3 regions of the Halopseudomonas sp. MFKK-1 genome follow, and region 2 is predicted to be linked to each of the others. Evidence: predicted binding sites of a transcription regulator. Region 2 holds the regulator's gene; each other region holds the start of a gene.
The links. The regulator LexA, encoded in region 2, represses DNA repair genes until DNA is damaged. The targets are predictions, from matches to a motif close to CTGTNTNNNNANACAG.
Positions count from the first base shown of each region.

Region 1: the regulator LexA is predicted to act here: its motif matches at 3,639-3,654, upstream of recA (recombinase RecA).
Region 3: the regulator LexA is predicted to act here: its motif matches at 2,742-2,757, upstream of recN (DNA repair protein RecN).

Region 1 is NZ_CP114836.1:92,515-98,760, reverse strand. It holds gene fdxA (ferredoxin FdxA) at 1-107, opposite strand, end outside; gene mutS (DNA mismatch repair protein MutS) at 253-2,832, opposite strand; gene O5O48_RS00490 (hypothetical protein) at 2,819-2,995, shown strand; gene O5O48_RS00485 (CinA family protein) at 3,074-3,595, shown strand; gene recA (recombinase RecA) at 3,707-4,744, shown strand; gene O5O48_RS00475 (regulatory protein RecX) at 4,757-5,200, shown strand; gene O5O48_RS00470 (LOG family protein) at 5,160-6,245, opposite strand.
Region 2 is NZ_CP114836.1:3,583,160-3,589,405, forward strand. It holds gene O5O48_RS16570 (S-methyl-5'-thioinosine phosphorylase) at 1-241, opposite strand, end outside; gene O5O48_RS16575 (mechanosensitive ion channel family protein) at 238-1,401, opposite strand; gene nagZ (beta-N-acetylhexosaminidase) at 1,398-2,384, opposite strand; gene O5O48_RS16585 (L,D-transpeptidase) at 2,434-2,922, opposite strand; gene O5O48_RS16590 (TetR/AcrR family transcriptional regulator) at 2,979-3,647, opposite strand; gene lexA (transcriptional repressor LexA) at 3,851-4,459, shown strand; gene sulA (SOS-induced cell division inhibitor SulA) at 4,470-4,958, shown strand; gene O5O48_RS16605 (hypothetical protein) at 5,015-5,257, opposite strand; gene O5O48_RS16610 (DUF6586 family protein) at 5,330-5,830, opposite strand; gene topA (type I DNA topoisomerase) at 5,842-6,246, opposite strand, start outside.
Region 3 is NZ_CP114836.1:1,694,375-1,700,620, forward strand. It holds partial or broken gene O5O48_RS07885 (outer membrane protein assembly factor BamE) at 82-441, opposite strand; gene fur (ferric iron uptake transcriptional regulator) at 566-976, shown strand; gene recN (DNA repair protein RecN) at 1,045-2,718, opposite strand; gene grpE (nucleotide exchange factor GrpE) at 2,945-3,520, shown strand; gene dnaK (molecular chaperone DnaK) at 3,610-5,532, shown strand; gene dnaJ (molecular chaperone DnaJ) at 5,667-6,246, shown strand, end outside.

The DNA.
Region 1 (6,246 bases), 350 kb from region 2:
TGAATGACCAGGAAGTTCGGGCCTTCGTAGAAGCAATCGACCGGGCAGACCTCAACGCAATCGGTGTATTTGCACTTGATGCAGTTGTCGGTAACAACAAAGGTCATGGTGAGGTCTCCATTGAATCAGGCTGGCAAAATCTGGCGCGTAGTCTAGCAGTTTTTTTCCGGCGGTACAGAGCACCGCCGGGTTTTGCGCAGATTAAAGCGTAGTTCCAACGCGTTTGATGCAAATGAATATCATTTGCTGAATTTACGCCCACTCGCGTTTGAGCTTGTACAGCAGGTCCAGCGCCTGGCGCGGGCTGAGATCGTCCGGATCCAGTGCCTGGATCTGTTCGATCAGAGGGTGAGGTGCGCTGGCGAACAGATCAGTCTGGAACGGTTGCTCAGTGTTGCCTGCGGGCTTGCTGCCGTGCTGCTCCAGGCTCTGCTGCTCCAGTTGGGCGAGGTGTTCGCGGGCGCGCAGGATGACCGGACGCGGTACACCGGCAAGCTGGGCGACTTGCAGGCCGTAGCTCTGGCTGGCAGGGCCGGGCTGGACGTTATGCAGGAATACGATGCGTTCATTATGTTCGGTGGCGTTCAGGTGCACGTTGGCCACGCCTTCGTCGGTGTCGGCCATGCCGGTCAGCTCGAAGTAGTGCGTGGCAAACAGGGTGAAGGCGCGAACCTTGGCCAGATACTCGGCAGCAGACCAGGCCAGTGACAGGCCGTCGAAGGTGCTGGTGCCGCGGCCGACTTCGTCCATCAGCACCAGACTGGCGCTGGTGGCGTTGTTGAGGATGTTGGCGGTTTCGCTCATTTCGACCATGAAGGTTGAGCGGCCGCCGGCCAGATCGTCACTGGAACCGATGCGGGTGAAGATGCGGTCGACACAGGACAGCTCGACGCCTGCCGCCGGTACAAAGCTGCCGATATGGGCCAGCAGCACGATCAGCGCGGTCTGGCGCATGTAGGTGGATTTACCGCCCATGTTGGGGCCGGTAATCACCAGCATGCGGGTGTCGATGTCCAGGTCCAGATCGTTGGCCACGAAGGGCGTTTCCAGCACCTGCTCGACGACCGGATGACGGCCCTGACTGATCTTCAACTGGCTGCCCTCGATAAAGCGCGGGCGACTGTAATCGAGACTGCCGGCCCTTTCGGCGAGGGTGCAGAGCACATCAATTTCGGCCAGGCTGGCGGCAGTGGTCTGCAGTGCGGCAAGGTCCTCGTTGAGACGGTCGATCAGCTCGTCGTACAGTTGCTTTTCACGAGCCAGGGCGCGGCTGCGGGCCGACAGCGCCTTGTCTTCAAAGGCTTTCAGTTCCGGGGTAATGAAGCGCTCGGCGCCCTTCAGGGTCTGGCGGCGAATATAATCTGCCGGCGCCTGATCGGCCTGGCTGCGCGACAGTTCGATAAAGTAGCCGTGTACCCGGTTGTAGCCGACCTTGAGGGTGCTCAGCCCGGTACGCTCGCGCTCGCGGGTTTCCAGATCAATCAGATACTGGCCTGCGTTCTCGCTGATGTTCTGCAGCTCATCCAGCTCGGCGTCGAAACCGGGCTTGATCACGCCGCCGTCGCGCAGCACCGCGGGCGGGTTGTCGATCACGGCGCGTTCCAGCAGCTCGGCCAGCTCCGGGTAGGTGCGTACCTGCTCGGCCAGATTGCGCAGATGCGGTGTTTCCAGCGCCTGCATGCAATCCTGCAGTGCGGGCAGGGCGGCCAGCGCGTCGCGCAGGCGTGCCAGATCGCGCGGCCGCGCAGAGCGCAGGGCAACCCGGGCAAGGATGCGCTCGATGTCGCCGATGCCCTTGAGCTGCGGCTGAAGGTCGAGGTAGAACTGCTGGTCGAGCAGGGCGCTGATGCTGTCCTGGCGCGCACCCAGGACCTTGAGGTCCCGCAGGGGGCGATTCAGCCACCGCGCCATCAGGCGGCTGCCCATGGCCGTTGCAGTATGGTCGAGTACGTCGAGCAGGGTGTTGTCGCGGCCACCGGACAGGTTCTGGTCGATTTCCAGATTACGGCGGCTGGCGCTGTCGATAATCACGCTGTCTTCAAAACGCTCCTGAGCGATGCTGCGGATGTGCGGCAGGGCGGTGCGCTGGGTTTCCTTGGCATAGCTCAGCAGCGCACCGGCAGCGCCGAGGCCGAGGGTCAGGTCCTGACAGTCGAAGCCGACCAGATCCTTGGTGCCGAATTGCTGGGTGAGGGCCTTGAAGGCGCTGTCCTGATCGAACTCCCAGGGGGCGCGACGACGCACGGCGCGGCGGCGCTCGATTGGCGTGTTGCTTTCCCAGTCATCGGGAATCAACAGCTCGGCCGGTGCCAGACGTTCCAGCTCCCCGAGCAGAGTTTCCCAGCCGCGCAGTTCCATGACCACAAAGCGGCCACTGTTGATGTCGAGCGTAGCCAGGCCAAAGCCGCGCTCGGCGCCCACTAGCGCGGCCAGCAGGTTGTCGCGACGCTCATCGAGCAGCGCTTCATCGCTGACCGTGCCGGGGGTAATGATGCGGGCAACCTGGCGCTCGACCGGGCCCTTGCTGGTGGCCGGATCGCCAACCTGCTCACAGATGACAACCGACTCGCCCAGCTTGACCAGCTTGGCCAGATAGCCCTCGGCGGCATGGAACGGGATGCCGGCCATCGGAATCGGTTGGCCGCCGGACTGGCCCCTTGCGGTCAGGGTGATATCGAGCAGACGGGCGGCTTTTTTCGCGTCGTCGTAGAACAGTTCGTAAAAGTCACCCATGCGGTAGAACAGGAGCTGTTCGGGATGCTGCTGCTTGATGCTGAAGTACTGCTGCATCATCGGCGTGTGGGCGGAGGATTCGGTTTTGCTCTTTTTCATCAATGACTCGAAATATGCGGCAAAGGCGGTGTCACCGGGCGCGATGGATGCGCTGAGGGCGGTGGCTGAGACGCCGTTTCAGGTTGGCGCAAAGGGTATCACGTCGCTGGTGGCTGCTGCAGTGCTGCCGGCGACTCCGGCAGCAGGAACCCGAGGCGGCTGAATGTGGTCGCAGGGTATTCGCAGGCAGCGCGCCAACTGGCATGCTGTTGCCTGATATCCGTTCGTACAGGAGTGAACCATGTCGCATTATGACCCGCTGATCGACTCTGCCGCTGCGAGGCTTGGCAAAGTGCTGGAACAGCAGGGACTGCAGGTCAGCACCGCTGAGTCCTGCACGGGCGGAGGGATTGCCGAGGCAATAACCCGGGTGGCTGGCAGTTCGCGCTGGTTCGAGACCGGATTCGTCACCTACGCCAACGCCAGCAAAAGCCGTTGGCTTGGGGTGAACGCAGAGGTGATCGAGGCTCATGGCGCGGTCAGCGAGCCGGTGGTCAGAGCGATGGCGTCCGGAGCCAGGGAGGCTGCCGGGGCGGCGATGGCGGTTGCGGTCAGCGGTATTGCCGGCCCTGATGGCGGCAGTGCAGAGAAGCCGGTCGGGACCGTCTGGTTTGGCTGGGCCCTGGCCGACGGCAGCGTCGTCAGCGAGTGCAAGCGTTTCCAGGGCGGACGCCGAGAGGTGCGCGCCCAGACGGTGCTGCACGCTCTGGAACGGCTGGTCAAAGAGGCGCACAAGCAGCCTGCGAACCGGTTGTCAGTCTGAGTGAAATCGGGGGTAGGCGGGCCATTTTTTCTGTGGAATAATACTGACCAAATATACAGTAGTTGATCGGTCGGTCGCCGCGGTGCCCGCCCCAAGCCAAGAGGATGCGAAATGGACGAGAACAAAAAGAAGGCGCTGTCGGCTGCCTTGAGCCAGATTGAACGTCAGTTTGGCAAGGGCGCGGTAATGCGCATGGGTGATCACGAGCGCCAGGCCATTCCGGCCATCTCCACCGGCTCGCTCGGTCTGGATATCGCCCTCGGTATCGGCGGCCTGCCCAAGGGCCGTATTGTTGAAATCTACGGGCCGGAGTCCTCCGGTAAAACCACGCTGACCCTGTCGGTTATTGCCCAGGCGCAGAAGCACGGTGCAACCTGCGCCTTCGTTGATGCCGAGCACGCGCTGGACCCGGAGTATGCCGGCAAGCTGGGTGTCAACGTGGATGACCTGCTGGTGTCGCAGCCCGATACCGGTGAGCAGGCACTGGAAATCACCGACATGCTGGTGCGCTCCAATGCGGTTGACGTGATCATCGTCGACTCGGTGGCAGCGCTGGTGCCCAAGGCCGAAATCGAAGGCGAGATGGGTGATCACCACGTCGGTGTGCAGGCCCGTCTGATGTCCCAGGCGCTGCGCAAGATCACCGGTAACATCAAGAACGCCAACTGCCTGGTGATCTTCATCAACCAGATCCGCATGAAGATTGGCGTCATGTTCGGCAACCCGGAAACCACCACCGGTGGTAACGCGCTCAAGTTCTACTCTTCTGTGCGTCTGGACATTCGCCGTACCGGCGCGGTCAAGGAAGGCGACGAGGTTGTCGGCAGCGAGACCCGCGTCAAAGTCGTGAAAAACAAGGTGGCTCCGCCGTTCCGTCAGGCTGAATTCCAGATTCTGTACGGTACCGGCATCTACCACAACGCCGAGATCATCGATCTGGGCGTGCAGATTGGTCTGGTTGAGAAATCCGGCGCCTGGTACAGCTATCAGGGCAACAAGATCGGTCAGGGCAAGGCCAATGCAGCCAAGTTCCTGCAGGATAACCAGCAGATCGCGGATGAAATCGAGAAGGCCATCCGTGACCAGTTGCTGGCCAAGCCGGGCAAGGCCAAGGCGGAGGCTGAAGCCGATGCCGAGCTGGAAGGCTAAGAGCCGGGTTTGATGCGCCCGCGTACCGCGCTGGACAGTCCGGCAGCGATCCGTCGCTCCGCGATGGACCTGCTGGCGCGGCGTGAGCACAGCTACAGCGAGTTGTTGCGCAAGCTGCGCCAGCGAGGTGCGGCAACCGATGCGGCAGAGATTGAGCTGGACCGTCTGGTCGAAGATGGCCTGCTCAGCGATGCGCGTTTCTGTGAAGCCTATCTGTATGCTCGCAGCCAGCGCGGCTACGGGCCTGCTCGTCTGAAAGAAGAGCTGCGCCAGCGCGGTGTGGCCGAGGCGCTGGTTGAACGGACCCTTGCAGAGTTCGATCAGGACTGGACGGCACTGGCTCAGCGGGTGTTTGCCAAGCGCTTTCCGGAAGGCCGGGCGTCAGACCCGGCCGAGCGCAGCAAACAGCTTCGGTTTATGCAGTACCGGGGCTTTGGTAGTTTTCAGGCTGATTGACGAAGTCGATCAGTGTCCTCAGACCACCCTGGTCTCGTTCGTTGAAGTCAAAGCACAGACGGGTAAGCTCGCCCAGCTCCGGCTCATCGCTCTCCTGATCGCAGACACCCTGTTGCACAAAACCGCCTGATTTGCAGATATGGCCGAACCGGTCGTCCAGTTGGGCGAGTGCCTGCGCGGTCAGTGGTCGGTTCAGGCGCAGCATGTACTGGTCGTCTACACGTCGAGACGAGTGATAGTTGCTGTAGAAGTCGAGCACCACCTGCATTGCCTGTGCGGGGGATGAACACGGTGTCAGCAGGTTGATGTCGTCAGGCTTGATGTAGTGATTGTCGATCAGCTGGCTGCGAACAAACTGCAAAAAGGCCTGCCAGTACTGCCCGTCAGGCTGGTCCAGCAGGATGATGGGCACCATCGGGCTCTTGCCGGTCTGCACCAGCGTCAGCACCTCAAGCGCTTCATCCAGTGTGCCGAATCCGCCGGGACAGAGAATCAGCGCGTCCGCTTCCTTGACGAAGAACAACTTGCGCAGGAAAAAGAACCCGAATGACAGGTCGTGGCTGGTGCCATGCACTATGTTATTGGAGCGTTGCTCGAAGGGCAGGGTGATATTGAAGCCCAGGCTGTGATCCAGGCCGGCGCCCTCGTGGGTGGCGGTCATGATGCCGCCGCCGGCACCGGTGATGGCCATGTAATCGTTGGCGGCTAGCTCTTCGCCCATGGCTCTGGCAAGCGCATACAGGGGATGATCAATCGGGGTTCGCGCCGAGCCGAAAACGGTTACCTTGCGGCGACGCTTGAAGATTTCCATGCGCGAAAAGGCCTGCTCCATTTCGCGAATGGTGTGCAGCATGATCTTCGCGTCCCAGCGGTTACGATCCGCCTGGGCCATGCGAATCACGTCGAGCAGCATGTCCCGGTAGAGCGGTGCGTTTTCGCTTTCGGCGGCGCAGAGTTGAATGAGTTCGTCGACCTTGGCCGGGATCTCGCTGCTGCCGGTTTGCCAGTGACGGCTGAGATAGTCCGCCGGGTCGTTGTCTTGCATC
Region 2 (6,246 bases):
GATCAACTCCGGCTTCCCGCAGCGCCCAGAGGTTTGCCCGGTAATTGACCCGATGCGGCGGTATCCGATGCGGATGACCATGCCGCGCCAGAAAACAGACCGCCTGCCCGTCAATACGGCCACGGACAACCGGCGCAGAAGGCGCACCCCAAGGAGTCTGAATCAGCTCTTCACTCTCGATTTCCAGACCGTCCAGGGCACTGAGGCCGGTACCACCGATAACACCCCAAATCCCGCTCACGCGTCATTCTCCTGCAGCTCACGCACAGAATCGCGCGGCCGCCCGTCGGCAAGCTGAGCGCCGCGCAACTCAAGCGCATCCGGCAAATGAATGGTCGACGTCGGAAATGCGACCTGGGCCTCATGCTTCTCGACGATCGCCAGAATCTTCAACAGCACATCCTCCTTCACCCGGTGGAACTCGGCCCATACCGGCGTCGTGAAGCAGTAGATAAAGAAATCCACCGACGACGGCGAGCAACGATCAAAGAACACCATCAGAGTCTGTTCCTGATCGATATCCTCATGCGCCTGCAGCATCTTGCGCACGTCCGCCACAATCGGCTCCATGCGCTTGATATCGTCATAGCGAATACCGATATGCTCGTAGATTCGCCGATGGGTCATGCGTGAGGGGTTTTCCACCACAATATTGGCGAACACCGCGTTGGGGATGTATAGCGGGCGCTTGTCGAAGGTGCGAATCCGGGTCAAACGCCAGCCGATATCCTCGACGGTACCTTCAATGTTGCGATCCGGCGAGCGTATCCAGTTGCCCACCACAAAGGGGCGATCCAGATAGATCATCAGCCCGCCGAAGAAGTTCGCAAGCAGATCCTTGGCAGCAAAGCCGACGGCAATACCACCAATACCACCAAATGCCAGCACCCCGGAAATGCTGTATCCGAGCGACTGCAACACGACCAGCGCCGCAGTGATGACCACAGAAGCCCTGAGCAACTTGCCAATCGCACCAACCGTCGTTTTGTCGGCCGGTATTTCCCGGTAGGCCGGATCAACAAGCCGCTGCTCAACCTGCTGCATCATGCGCAGGACAAACCAGGTCAGCAGCCCAATCAGCAGCAGCCGCTGCACCTGATCCAGCACCGCGGCCAGATCGTCATCCATCTGCAGCGCAGTGATCCGTGCGGCCCACAGCAGCCCCATACTCCAGATCAGCACCCAGGCCGGGCGCCGCGCCGCATCGACCAGCGCATCGTCCCAGATATTGCGGGTTTTCTCGGCGCGTGCCTGAACGTGATCCAGCACGCGCTTGGCAATGTAGGCGCAGACCAGCGACGCCAGCACTACCGCGAATACGTGGTAGATCCAGGCCTCGCCAATCAACGGAAGCTGTTCAAGCTGCAGCTGCTCCGGCAGCTGTTGGATTAAATCATTCAAACCAGATCAAACTCCCTCAACAAGGAAACAGCCTGACGCCATTCGGGCGTCGCACGGTAGTCTGCACCAGCAGGGGCGCCTGTCAGCATGCGAGCGATGCGGGGCGGGCTTTGCAACCCTTGTTTCTGCGCGTGTACCAGGCCTTCTTCCGCCGCCGCACGGTCATTGCAGATCAGCAGCATGTCGCACCCCGCCGCCTGCGCCGCGTCAATCCGCTCGGCCATACCGCCGACCGCATGCGCACCAGCCATGGTCAGGTCATCACTGAAAATGACGCCATCAAAACCCAGCTCTGCGCGCAGGATGTCCTGCAGCCAGCGGGTCGAGAATCCGGCGGGCAACGCATCAACCTGCGAATACACCACGTGGGCCGGCATGATGCCGTCCAGCTTGCCGGCCAGCCTCGCAAACGGTACGAGATCGGTACGCCGAATACCGTCCAGCGAGCGCTCATCCACCGGCAGCGCAAAGTGCGAATCCGCCTCGGCCCAGCCGTGGCCAGGGAAGTGCTTGCCGGTGGCCGCCATACCCGCCGCGTGCAGACCATCAATATAGGCACTGGCGAGACGTGCCACCCGATCAGGATCGCCGCCCAGCGAGCGATTACCGATCACCTGACTACGACCGTAATCAAGATCAAGAACCGGCGCAAAGCTGATATCGATACCACAGGCCAGCATCTCGGTCGCCATTACCCAGGCAGCAGCCCGGGCCACCGCGTCAGCCTGCGCGTCAGCCACCGCAGCGACGTCGGCCAGCGCGGGCAGCCTGAGTACGTCACGGCGCAGGCGCTGAACGCGCCCGCCTTCCTGGTCTATCGCTATCAGCATGTCCGGGCGCTCCTTGCGGATGGCCCTTACCAGCTCGGCGACCTGGCGCGGCGATTCTGTATTGCGCGCAAACAAGATCAAGCCGGCGACTTCCGGCTGACGCAACAACTGCCTGTCCTCTGCTTCCAGCCAAAGGCCAGGCAGATCCAGCATCAAGGCACCCTGTTTCAATATTGCTTCTCCTGAAAACGACAGCGCATCATCACTGCGCGTCAATCTGAACGCTACAACCGACCGGCGTGCGCTCGAACAGTTCCAGCATGTCGGCATTACGCAGACGAATGCAGCCATGGGACAGCGGCGCACCCATCGGCTGATCGTCGCCGGTACCATGCAGATAGATATAGCGGCGCTGAGAATCAACCCGGCCACCGCGGTTGAATCCGACCTGCTCACCGCAGAGCCAGAGAATTCGGGTCAAAATCCAGTCACGCTCGGGAAATTGCTCCGCCAGCGCCCGGGTCCATACCTCCCCGGTGGGACGCCGGCCGATGAACACGGCACCCAGCGGCTGACCATCGCCGATTCGAGCGCGCACCCGATGGGCGCCGCGCGGCGTGCAGCCAGACCCTTCCTGCTCGCCAGGGCCATTAAGCGCTGTGGATACGGCATAACGACAGACAACCTCGCCAGCGCAGAAGCCAACCAGGGTCTGATCGTTCAGGGAAATATGAATATGATCGAGCTGCATGTCACCTCCAGCGCTGCGCACACCTTAGCGGACAGCGCAGCGGAGGTAAATGCAGGTTACAGCGCCATCGCCTCGGGCCGGCTCAACGTCGCGCTCTCGGCGCGCATTCCGGCTGCCAGGAACGGAACCATCAGCCGCAACACATCGTCGACCGGACGCGGCTCGCCCAGCTCCGCCTCCGCAATCGCACGCAGCGCCTTCATGCTGGACATGGTGAAGGCCGCGCTGCCGAGCATAAAGTGAACGCGCCAGAACAGCTCCTGCGGAGGGATGCCCGGCACAGCACTGACCAGAAGCTGCATATAACGCTGAAATACCTTGCCATACACCTCGCTGAGGTATTTGCGCAGATGGCCCTGGCTCTGGTTGAATGCGAGCCCTAGCAACCGCATGAAGGTTGAGAGGTCATGGCCGTTGCGCGGCTTCACTGCCAGCGCCTGCTGAACCAGCATTTCGAGCAGAACCTCAAGACTGGGTGGCGCGCCCTTGTCACGCGACTCGCGCAGATCCAGTTCCTTCTCAAGGCTGCTGACGAAGGGGTCCAAGAACCGGACGAACACGGCCTGAATCAATGCCTTCTTTGAGCCAAAATGGTAGTTGACCGCGGCCAGATTGACGCCTGCCTTGCTGGTGATCAGACGTAGAGAGGTTTCCGCGAAACCCTTTTCGGCAAAAAGCTGTTCTGCGGCGTCAAGTATTCGCTTGACCGTGTCGGACTGCGCCATGCGCTCCCCCAAGTGAGGCAAACATTCGTTTCAAACATACGTTTAAAACGATTTTAGTGTCAACCCCAGACTACCTCCCCGCCCACGTAAATCCCATCCTCCCTTTGGCAAACCGGTGAACAGCGACACGAAAATTAGGGGTTGCCGGAGCAAAACAACTGTATATAATCTCAGTTACTGGATAAAAACACAGGCAACCCGCCATGCAGAAACTTACCGCGCGACAACAGCAGGTTCTGGCGTTCATCAAGGAATACATGGACAGCAACGGCTACCCGCCGACGCGCGTCGATATTGCCAAGACTCTGGGCTTCAAGTCGCCCAACGCAGCCGAAGACCATCTGCGCGCCCTGGCCCGCAAGGGCGCTATCGAGATGATCCCCGGCGCCTCGCGCGGTATTCGCCTGCCGGAATCGGATAGCGAAGCCAGTGATGACCAGCTTCCGGTGATCGGTCAAGTGGCAGCCGGTGCGCCGATTCTGGCGCTTGAAAATATCGAAGACCATTGCCGTATCTCCCCCGACTTTTTCACCCCCCGCGCCGACTACCTTCTGCGGGTCCATGGGGAAAGCATGAAAGACATCGGCATCATGGACGGCGACCTGCTGGCAGTACACCGTACCAGCGAAGTCCGTAACGGGCAGGTCGTAGTGGCCCGCATAGGAGAAGAAGTCACGGTAAAACGCTTTCAGCGCCAGGGCCGCAAGGTCTCGCTGATTGCAGAAAACCCGGACTTCAGGCCGATTGAGATCGACCTTGCAGAACAGGAACTTACCATTGAAGGTTTAAGCGTCGGAGTTATCCGCCGCTGAGGAGCTGATCATGCAGTACGCCCGCACCGAGCAACAGACCCTGACCCAGACCGACCTGTTTCACAACGCCCTGATGGCAACACGCCTGAAGCACCGTGCCTTTGCGCAGCCAGCACAGGCACTGCCGCAGGATGATGAACAGGATGGCAGTTACAGCGAGATGACCCTGCATGGCAGCGCCCGCCAGTGCCTGCAGTGGCTGGCCCCGGTGCTGCGCGAACTGAGCCAGAAAGACAGCCGGCGCTGGCTTACCCTGATCGACCCGCCCGCTGCACTCAGCCAGCAATGGCTTCGCGGCGCCAACCTCGACCCTCAACGCATCATGATCGTGCGCTCCAAGGCCGGCATGGACAGCCTCAAACTCTGCTGCGACCTGCTCAGGATGGGCGGCAGCCATACCGTTGTCAGCTGGCTTGATCACGACAGCTGCATTGCCCCGCGCCTGGAACGAGCGGCCCAGGCCGGCCGCTGCCACAGCCTGAACGTCCATCTGGGCTGAAAACAGATACAAAAAAGGCCAGCTCAATGCTGGCCTTTGAACTATCGCGGTGTCGATTAATGCAGGACACGGCTTTCAGGGATGGCGTCGCCGTCGTCATCCTCATCCATCATCTGGCCAGCGGCCTGCATACCGGCACTGATCATCGCCTTGGCAACTTCAATATAGCTTTCCTGCAGATATTCCCGCGCATCGCGGGAAAACTCGATCACCACCAACGGCTCACCCTCTTCGTCGGAACGGCGCAGAGCAACCTTGCCATTGGCGAGCTCGACGATTTCAAGGAAGGGTGAAGGCATTGCGGATATCTCCTGTCTGAACTGCGCGCAGTGTAACACAGCGCCGTACTCACGGCATCCGCGATACCGCCTTCACCATTCCTGCATGCCGTCGCGATAGGCACGTACGCGACGGGAAACCTCCTGCAGGGCTTCCTCGGCTTGCACACTGGTCCACTCGGTGACCGGCGTGGCACTGGTGGCAATCAGCGAGTTGGTCGAGTTGTCGACCGGCTGCGGCGGTGCCTGCAATCGCTGCCAGGCGGCAATGACACCGGCCAACCAGGTACCAGCGCTGTCAGCCAGCTCGGTGAGTTCCGCCAGCTCGGGACCGGGAAACCGACTGACTACCGCGGGTACCAGCACCGATTCGACCTGACGCGCATCAACCAGCGGCCAGCGGTACCGGTCTGCCACCTCATGAATCAGCGCCAATACGCCCCGGTAGAGATGAAAGACCGCATGCTCACGATGATACTGCGCCTGCGTCAGTGCATCGATCGCGTCGCTCTGCTCTGCCTGCTGCCAGGACTCGATCGCACGGCGGGCAAAATACAACGCCTGATTGGTGCGGGTATAGACTTCATTAGCCATAGTTGCCTGCCTTACCGCTTGGCCTTCTTGCTGCGGCCGTCATCCACCGACCACTGCTTGCCATCATGGAAAGCCCGCCATCCTGTGGGCTTACCCTCAACTTCGGTCTGCACGTACTGCTCCTTGGTCTTGCGGCTGTAGCGCACGACAGTCGGATTGCCGTCAGGATCAGCCACCGGCGCATCCAGCAGGAAGTGGTATTTCGGATCAATCTCCGCCTTGTGCGGAATCAGCTCCTTGACCAGAGGCGCCCGGGTTTCCCGGTTTTTCGGGAACTGGCTTGCAGCCAGGAACAGGCCGGAAGCACCGTCGCGCAGTACGTATACATCATCAACCTTTTCACACTTGAGTTCCGGCATCGGCACCGGATCCGCTTTCGGCGGCGCGGCCTCACCGTTACGCAGCAGCTTGCGGGT
Region 3 (6,246 bases), 1.9 Mb from region 2:
GGGCAGGAAGGGGAGGCGTCGGACGCTTCCCCTTGAGTGCGTTGGCTATTCGCCTGTGCCGAGTGGAGCGCCCAGGTCGACGGGATAGGTTTCGACGGTGTCGGAGCTCATGATTTCCTCGTCCTGGCTCTGACCCGGCATGAAGTCGCCGGAGAGGCCGACCAGGCGATTGTCTTCAAAGTTCAGGCTGATGCGTTCCTGCACGCGCGTGCTGTGCCCCGATTCCATGCTGTACAGGTAATCCCAGCGGTTGGGGTGGAAGGTGTCCTGGATCAGCGGAGTGCCCATAATGAAGCGCACCTGGCGGGTGGTCATGCCGGGGCGGAGTTGGTCAACCATTTCCTGGGTGACAACGTTGCCTTGCTGGATATCGATCTTGTAAATGCCGGGGACCACGCCGCAGCCACCCAGAAGGCCGATAGAGACACTGCATAACAGCATGAAAAGGATTCGATTAAAGCTTTTTCGCGTCACGTGCTAACATCCGCTATCTTTGGAATGGCTGTATTGCCCTGATCATACCCGACTCATCCCGCCCTGCGAAGCGCTGAACGAGAATAGTGACATGGTTGAAAATCAAGAACTCCGCAAAGCCGGCCTGAAGGTCACGTTACCTCGGGTTAAGATCCTGCAAATGCTCGACGGTTCGAACGAGCGTCACATGAGTGCCGAGGACGTCTACAAGGCTTTGATGGAGGCGGGCGAGGACGTTGGCCTGGCCACCGTCTATCGCGTGTTGACGCAATTTGAAGCGGCCGGACTGGTCGTGCGCCACAACTTCGACGGCGGACACGCCGTGTTTGAGCTGGCCGACGGCGAGCACCACGACCACATGGTCTGTGTTGACTCTGGTGAAGTGGTCGAGTTCTTCGATCCTGAAATCGAGCGCCGTCAGCGCGAAATCGTCAAGGAGCACGGCTTCGAGCTGGTTGACCACAATCTGGTGCTGTATGTGCGCAAGGCAGGCGGCAAGTAACCTCAGATTGGGCAAGCACTGATTTTTGGTGCAAAAAACCGGGCCTGGCCCGGTTTTTTTATATCTGCTCAGTGTGCAACGCTGAGCAGCTTGCGGGCGTGGGCCAGTGATTCGTCGGTCAGGTCGACGCCGCCAAGCATGCGGGCGACTTCCTGCACGCGGGCGTTATCGTCCAGCTGGTCAATGCAGGTGCGTGTGCTGTTGCGGGTCTGCTGTTTGCGTACAAACAGGTGCTGATGCCCCTGAGCCGCGACCTGCGGCAGGTGGGTGACTGTCAGTACCTGGCCGCGCGCGCCAAGTTGGCGAAGCAGCTGGCCAACGATCTCGGCGGTCGGGCCGCCGATACCCACATCGACTTCGTCAAACACCAGTGTGGGGACGCGTGACGTCTGTGCGGTGATGACCTGAATGCCGAGGCTGATGCGTGACAGTTCGCCGCCAGATGCGACCTTGGCCAGCGGTTTGGCGGGCTGGCCGGGGTTGGCACTGACCAGGAATTCGACGGTTTCCAGCCCGGTTACCGGGTAGCTGTCGGCGTCCAACGGTGTCAGCTGCAGCTCGATTCGGCCACCGGGCATGCCCAGGCGCTGAATTTCCTGAGTTACTGCCTTGGCGAGTTTGGCTGCTCCCTTGCTGCGCTGTGCTGACAGTTTCTCGCTCAGTTGGCGATAGTGGGCCTGATAGGCAACCAGTTCTTCCTGCAGGCGCTCTGCGTCGGCAGCTTGTTGCTGCTGGCCTTCCAGTTCGTCGATCAACTGCTGCTGCAGCGCGGGTAGCTCCTGCGGCTGAATACGGTGCTTGCGTGCCAGGTCATAAATGGCGCTGAGGCGTTCTTCCACGTACTGCTGGCGTTCAGGGTCGGCCTCGAAGTGGTCGAGGTAACGGGTCAGTTCGCCGACTGCTTCCTCGATCTGAATCTGTGCGCTGGCGAGCATGTCGCTGGCTTCACCCAGTTGCGGGCTGTGGCTTTTAAAGGCGTCCAGCCGACTCAGGCTGGCGGTCAGGGCTTCTAGTACGCTGCCTGCGTCATTTTCGCTGCAGATGTTGATGACTTGCTGGCAGGAATGCAGGATCTGGTCTGCGCTGGCGAGCTGACGCTGCTCGTTCTCCAGTTCGTCCAGTTCGCCGTCCTGCAGGCTCAGATTGTCCAGTTCGTCCAGTTGGTAGGTCAGCAGCTGCTGGCGAGCGGCCTGTTCTTCGCTTTGCTGGCTGGCCTGGCGTAGCGCCTTTTCGGTCTGGCGGCAGCGCTGAGCCGCCAGTTGAACCTGTCTCGCGAGTTCGCCGGCGCCGGCGTACTCGTCCAGCAGGCGTCGATGGGTATCGGTTTTCAGCAGCGACTGGTGCTCATGCTGGCTGTGAATGTCGATCAGCATTTCGCCGAGGGCACGCAGGTCCTGCTGGGGGCAGGGTGCGCCATTGATGTAGCCTCGTGAGCGGCCTTCGGCGGTGATCACGCGCCGGAGGATAACCTGGTCGTCGTCCTGCGTCAGGTCACGCTCATCGAGCCACTGGCGGGCTTCGGGAATGTCGCGAATGTCGAAGGTGGCGAGGATGTCGGCCTTGTCGGCGCCGGGGCGAACCGCGCCGCTGTCGGCGCGATCGCCAAGGGTGAGGGCCAGTGCATCGAGCATGATGGATTTGCCTGCACCGGTTTCGCCGGTAATCACGCTCATGCCGCCGCCCAGCTCGAGTTCCAGGGTGTCGACGATGGCGTAGTTGTTGACCGCGAGGTGGATCAGCATGGCGCGCTCCCGAGAAAATTGTTCTGGTTGTTTATACAGTAGTTTGCTTTGTGGCGACAAGTCCCCGCAATAGTACGAGCACACTGATTGATATTGACCCTTGAAGCTGTGTGGACTGTCCCCATATAGGTTGCCAGACGCGATCGGCGAGGCCGGTCGTTCATCATTGACTGCGTGTGCGGCGATTGCGCGCAAAGACACGCCCACCCTATGACAGGAGAAAGACATGGCAGAGGAACAGAGACCGGATCTGCAGGATCAGGACGACGTGGTCGATCAGACCGTTGCGACGCCCGAAGGCGATCTTGCCGCGCGCGTAGCGAGTCTGGAAGAACAGCTGGCTACCGCTCAGGATCAGGCTCTGCGGGCGGCGGCTGATGTGCAGAATGCGCGTCGCCGTGCCGAGCAGGATGTCGAGAAGGCGCACAAGTTCGCGCTGGAGCGTTTTGCCAATGATCTGCTGCCGATCATCGATAGTCTTGAGCGCGGCCTGGAGTTGTCCAATGCTGATGATCCGGCGATCAAGCCGATGCGCGAGGGTATTGAGCTGACCCTGAAGATGTTTGCCGACACCCTGGCGCGGTTCCAGGTAGTCCCGGTTCAGCCTGAGGGCGAGCCCTTCAATCCTGAACTGCATCAGGCCATGGCGATGGAAGAAAGCACCGCGGTTGAGCCGAACACCGTACTCAAGGTGTTCCAGAAGGGTTACACCCTCAGTGGTCGCCTGCTGCGCCCGGCCATGGTCGTCGTCAGCAAGGCTCCGGCTGCGGGAGCCCCGCCCTCGATTGACGAGCAGGCTTGAAATTGATTTGGCAGCCCCCATCAAGGGCTCAAGCATAGTTGAACAGCGCCGCTGACCAAAACGCGGCAGTCAGATTCGGAGAGAAACTTATGGGCAAGATTATCGGTATCGACCTGGGGACCACCAACTCCTGTGTCTCTATTATGGAAAACGGTTCCGCCAAGGTGATCGAGAACGCTGAGGGTGGTCGTACCACTCCGTCGATCGTCGCCTACACCAACGACGGTGAAACCCTGGTTGGCCAGTCGGCCAAGCGTCAGGCGGTTACCAACCCGCAGAATACCCTGTACGCGGTCAAGCGTCTGATCGGTCGTCGCTTTGAAGAAGACGTCGTTCAGAAAGACATCAAGCTGGTGCCGTACAAGATCGTCAAGGCCGACAATGGCGACGCCTGGGTTCAGGTAAATGACGAGAAAATGGCTCCGCCGCAGGTGTCTGCTGAAGTACTGAAGAAAATGAAGAAGACCGCCGAGGATTACCTTGGTGAGCCGGTTACCGAAGCGGTTATCACCGTTCCGGCCTACTTCAACGACAGCCAGCGTCAGGCTACCAAGGACGCTGGTCGTATCGCCGGTCTGGAAGTCAAGCGCATCATCAACGAGCCGACCGCAGCCGCACTGGCGTATGGCATGGACAAGGCGCGTGGCGACTCCACCATCGTTGTATACGATCTGGGTGGTGGTACCTTCGACGTCTCCGTGATCGAAATTGCCGAAGTGGACGGTGAGCATCAGTTCGAAGTGCTGGCCACCAATGGTGACACCTTCCTGGGTGGTGAAGATTTCGACATGCGTCTGATCGACTACCTGGCAGACGAGTTCAAGAAAGAGAACGGCGTTGATCTGCACAATGATCCGCTGGCGCTGCAGCGTCTGAAAGAAGCGGCTGAAAAGGCCAAGATCGAGCTGTCTTCCAGCCAGCAGACCGACGTCAACCTGCCGTACATCACTGCAGATGCGTCCGGTCCGAAGCACCTGAACGTCAAGGTGACGCGTGCCAAGCTGGAGTCGCTGGTTGAAGATCTGATCAAGCGCAGCATCGAGCCCTGCCGCATCGCGATGCAGGATGCCGGTCTGGATGTGTCTGACATCAACGACGTTATTCTGGTTGGTGGTCAGACTCGCATGCCGCTGGTGCAGAAGACCGTTGCCGAGTTCTTCAATAAGGAGCCGCGCAAGGACGTTAACCCGGACGAAGCGGTTGCCATCGGTGCCTCGATTCAGGGTGCGGTACTGGCCGGCGACGTGAAAGACGTGCTGCTGCTGGATGTTACTCCGCTGTCGCTGGGTATCGAAACCATGGGTGGCGTGATGACTACGCTGATCGAGAAGAACACCACCATCCCGACCAAAAAGTCGCAGGTGTTCTCGACTGCGGACGACAACCAGACTGCGGTGACCATTCACGTGCTGCAGGGTGAGCGCAAGCAGGCGAGCCAGAACAAGTCGCTGGGCCGTTTCGATCTGGCCGACATCCCGCCGGCGCAGCGTGGCGTGCCGCAGATTGAGGTCAGCTTCGACATCGATGCCAACGGTATCCTCAACGTGTCTGCCAAAGACAAGGCAACCGGCAAAGAGCAGTCCATCGTGATCAAGGCGTCCTCTGGTCTGTCGGATGACGAAATCGAGAAGATGGTGCGTGATGCCGAGGCCAACGCTGAGGAAGACCGCAAGTTCGAAGAGCTGGTAACCGTGCGCAACCAGGCCGATCAGCTGGTTCACGCGACTCGCAAGACCCTGACCGAGGCGGGCGACAAGGCGACTGATGAAGAGAAGGCTGCCATCGAAACGGCGCTGAGCGATCTGGAAGCGGCGATCAAGACCGGCGACAAGGAAGAGATCGAGGCCAAGATCAACGCCCTGTCCGAGGCATCTGGCCCGCTGGTCCAGAAGATGTATGCCGAACAGGCTCAGGCTGGCAAGGGTGAAGGCCCGGCAGCGGGCGCGGAGTCCGGTAACGATGCGGACGACGTGGTCGACGCCGAGTTCGAAGAGGTCAAGGACAACAAGTAGGTCCTTGATGAACCGGGTAGGGTGGTGCACCGACGGCATGTCCGGTGTGTTGCCCTCCAACTCTGCCTGGCAACGCGGGAGCTTCTCCCGCGTTGCCGTTTGTGCCGGGTGTCTCTGTAAGGGAAGTCGAACACATGTCCAAGCGTGATTATTACGAAGTGCTGGGGGTCGAAAAGGGCGCCAGCGAGGCCGAGCTGAAAAAGGCCTATCGCCGTCTGGCGATGAAATACCATCCGGACCGTAACCCGGATGACGAGAATGCCGAAGAGAAGTTCAAGGAAGCGACCGAAGCCTACGAAGTGCTGACCGACGCCAACAAGCGCGCCGCCTACGATCAGTATGGTCACGCCGGCGTGGATCCGAGCATGGGTGGCGGTGCCGGTGGTTTTGGCGGCGGCGGCGCCAACTTCTCCGATATCTTCGGCGATGTATTTGGTGACATTTTCGGTGGCGGCGGCGGTCGTGGACGTTCCAGCGTGCAGCGCGGCAGTGACCTGCGTTACACCCTGGAGCTGGATCTGGAAGAGGCGGTGCGCGGTACCACGGTCACCATTCGTGTGCCGACCCTGGTTGCCTGCGAAACCTGTGATGGCAGCGGTGCGAAGAAGGGCACCACGCCGACAACCTGTACCACCTGCGGTGGTCATGGTCAGGTACGCATGCAGCAGGGCTTCTTCTCGGTGCAGCAGACCTGCCCGCGCTGTCATGGTACCG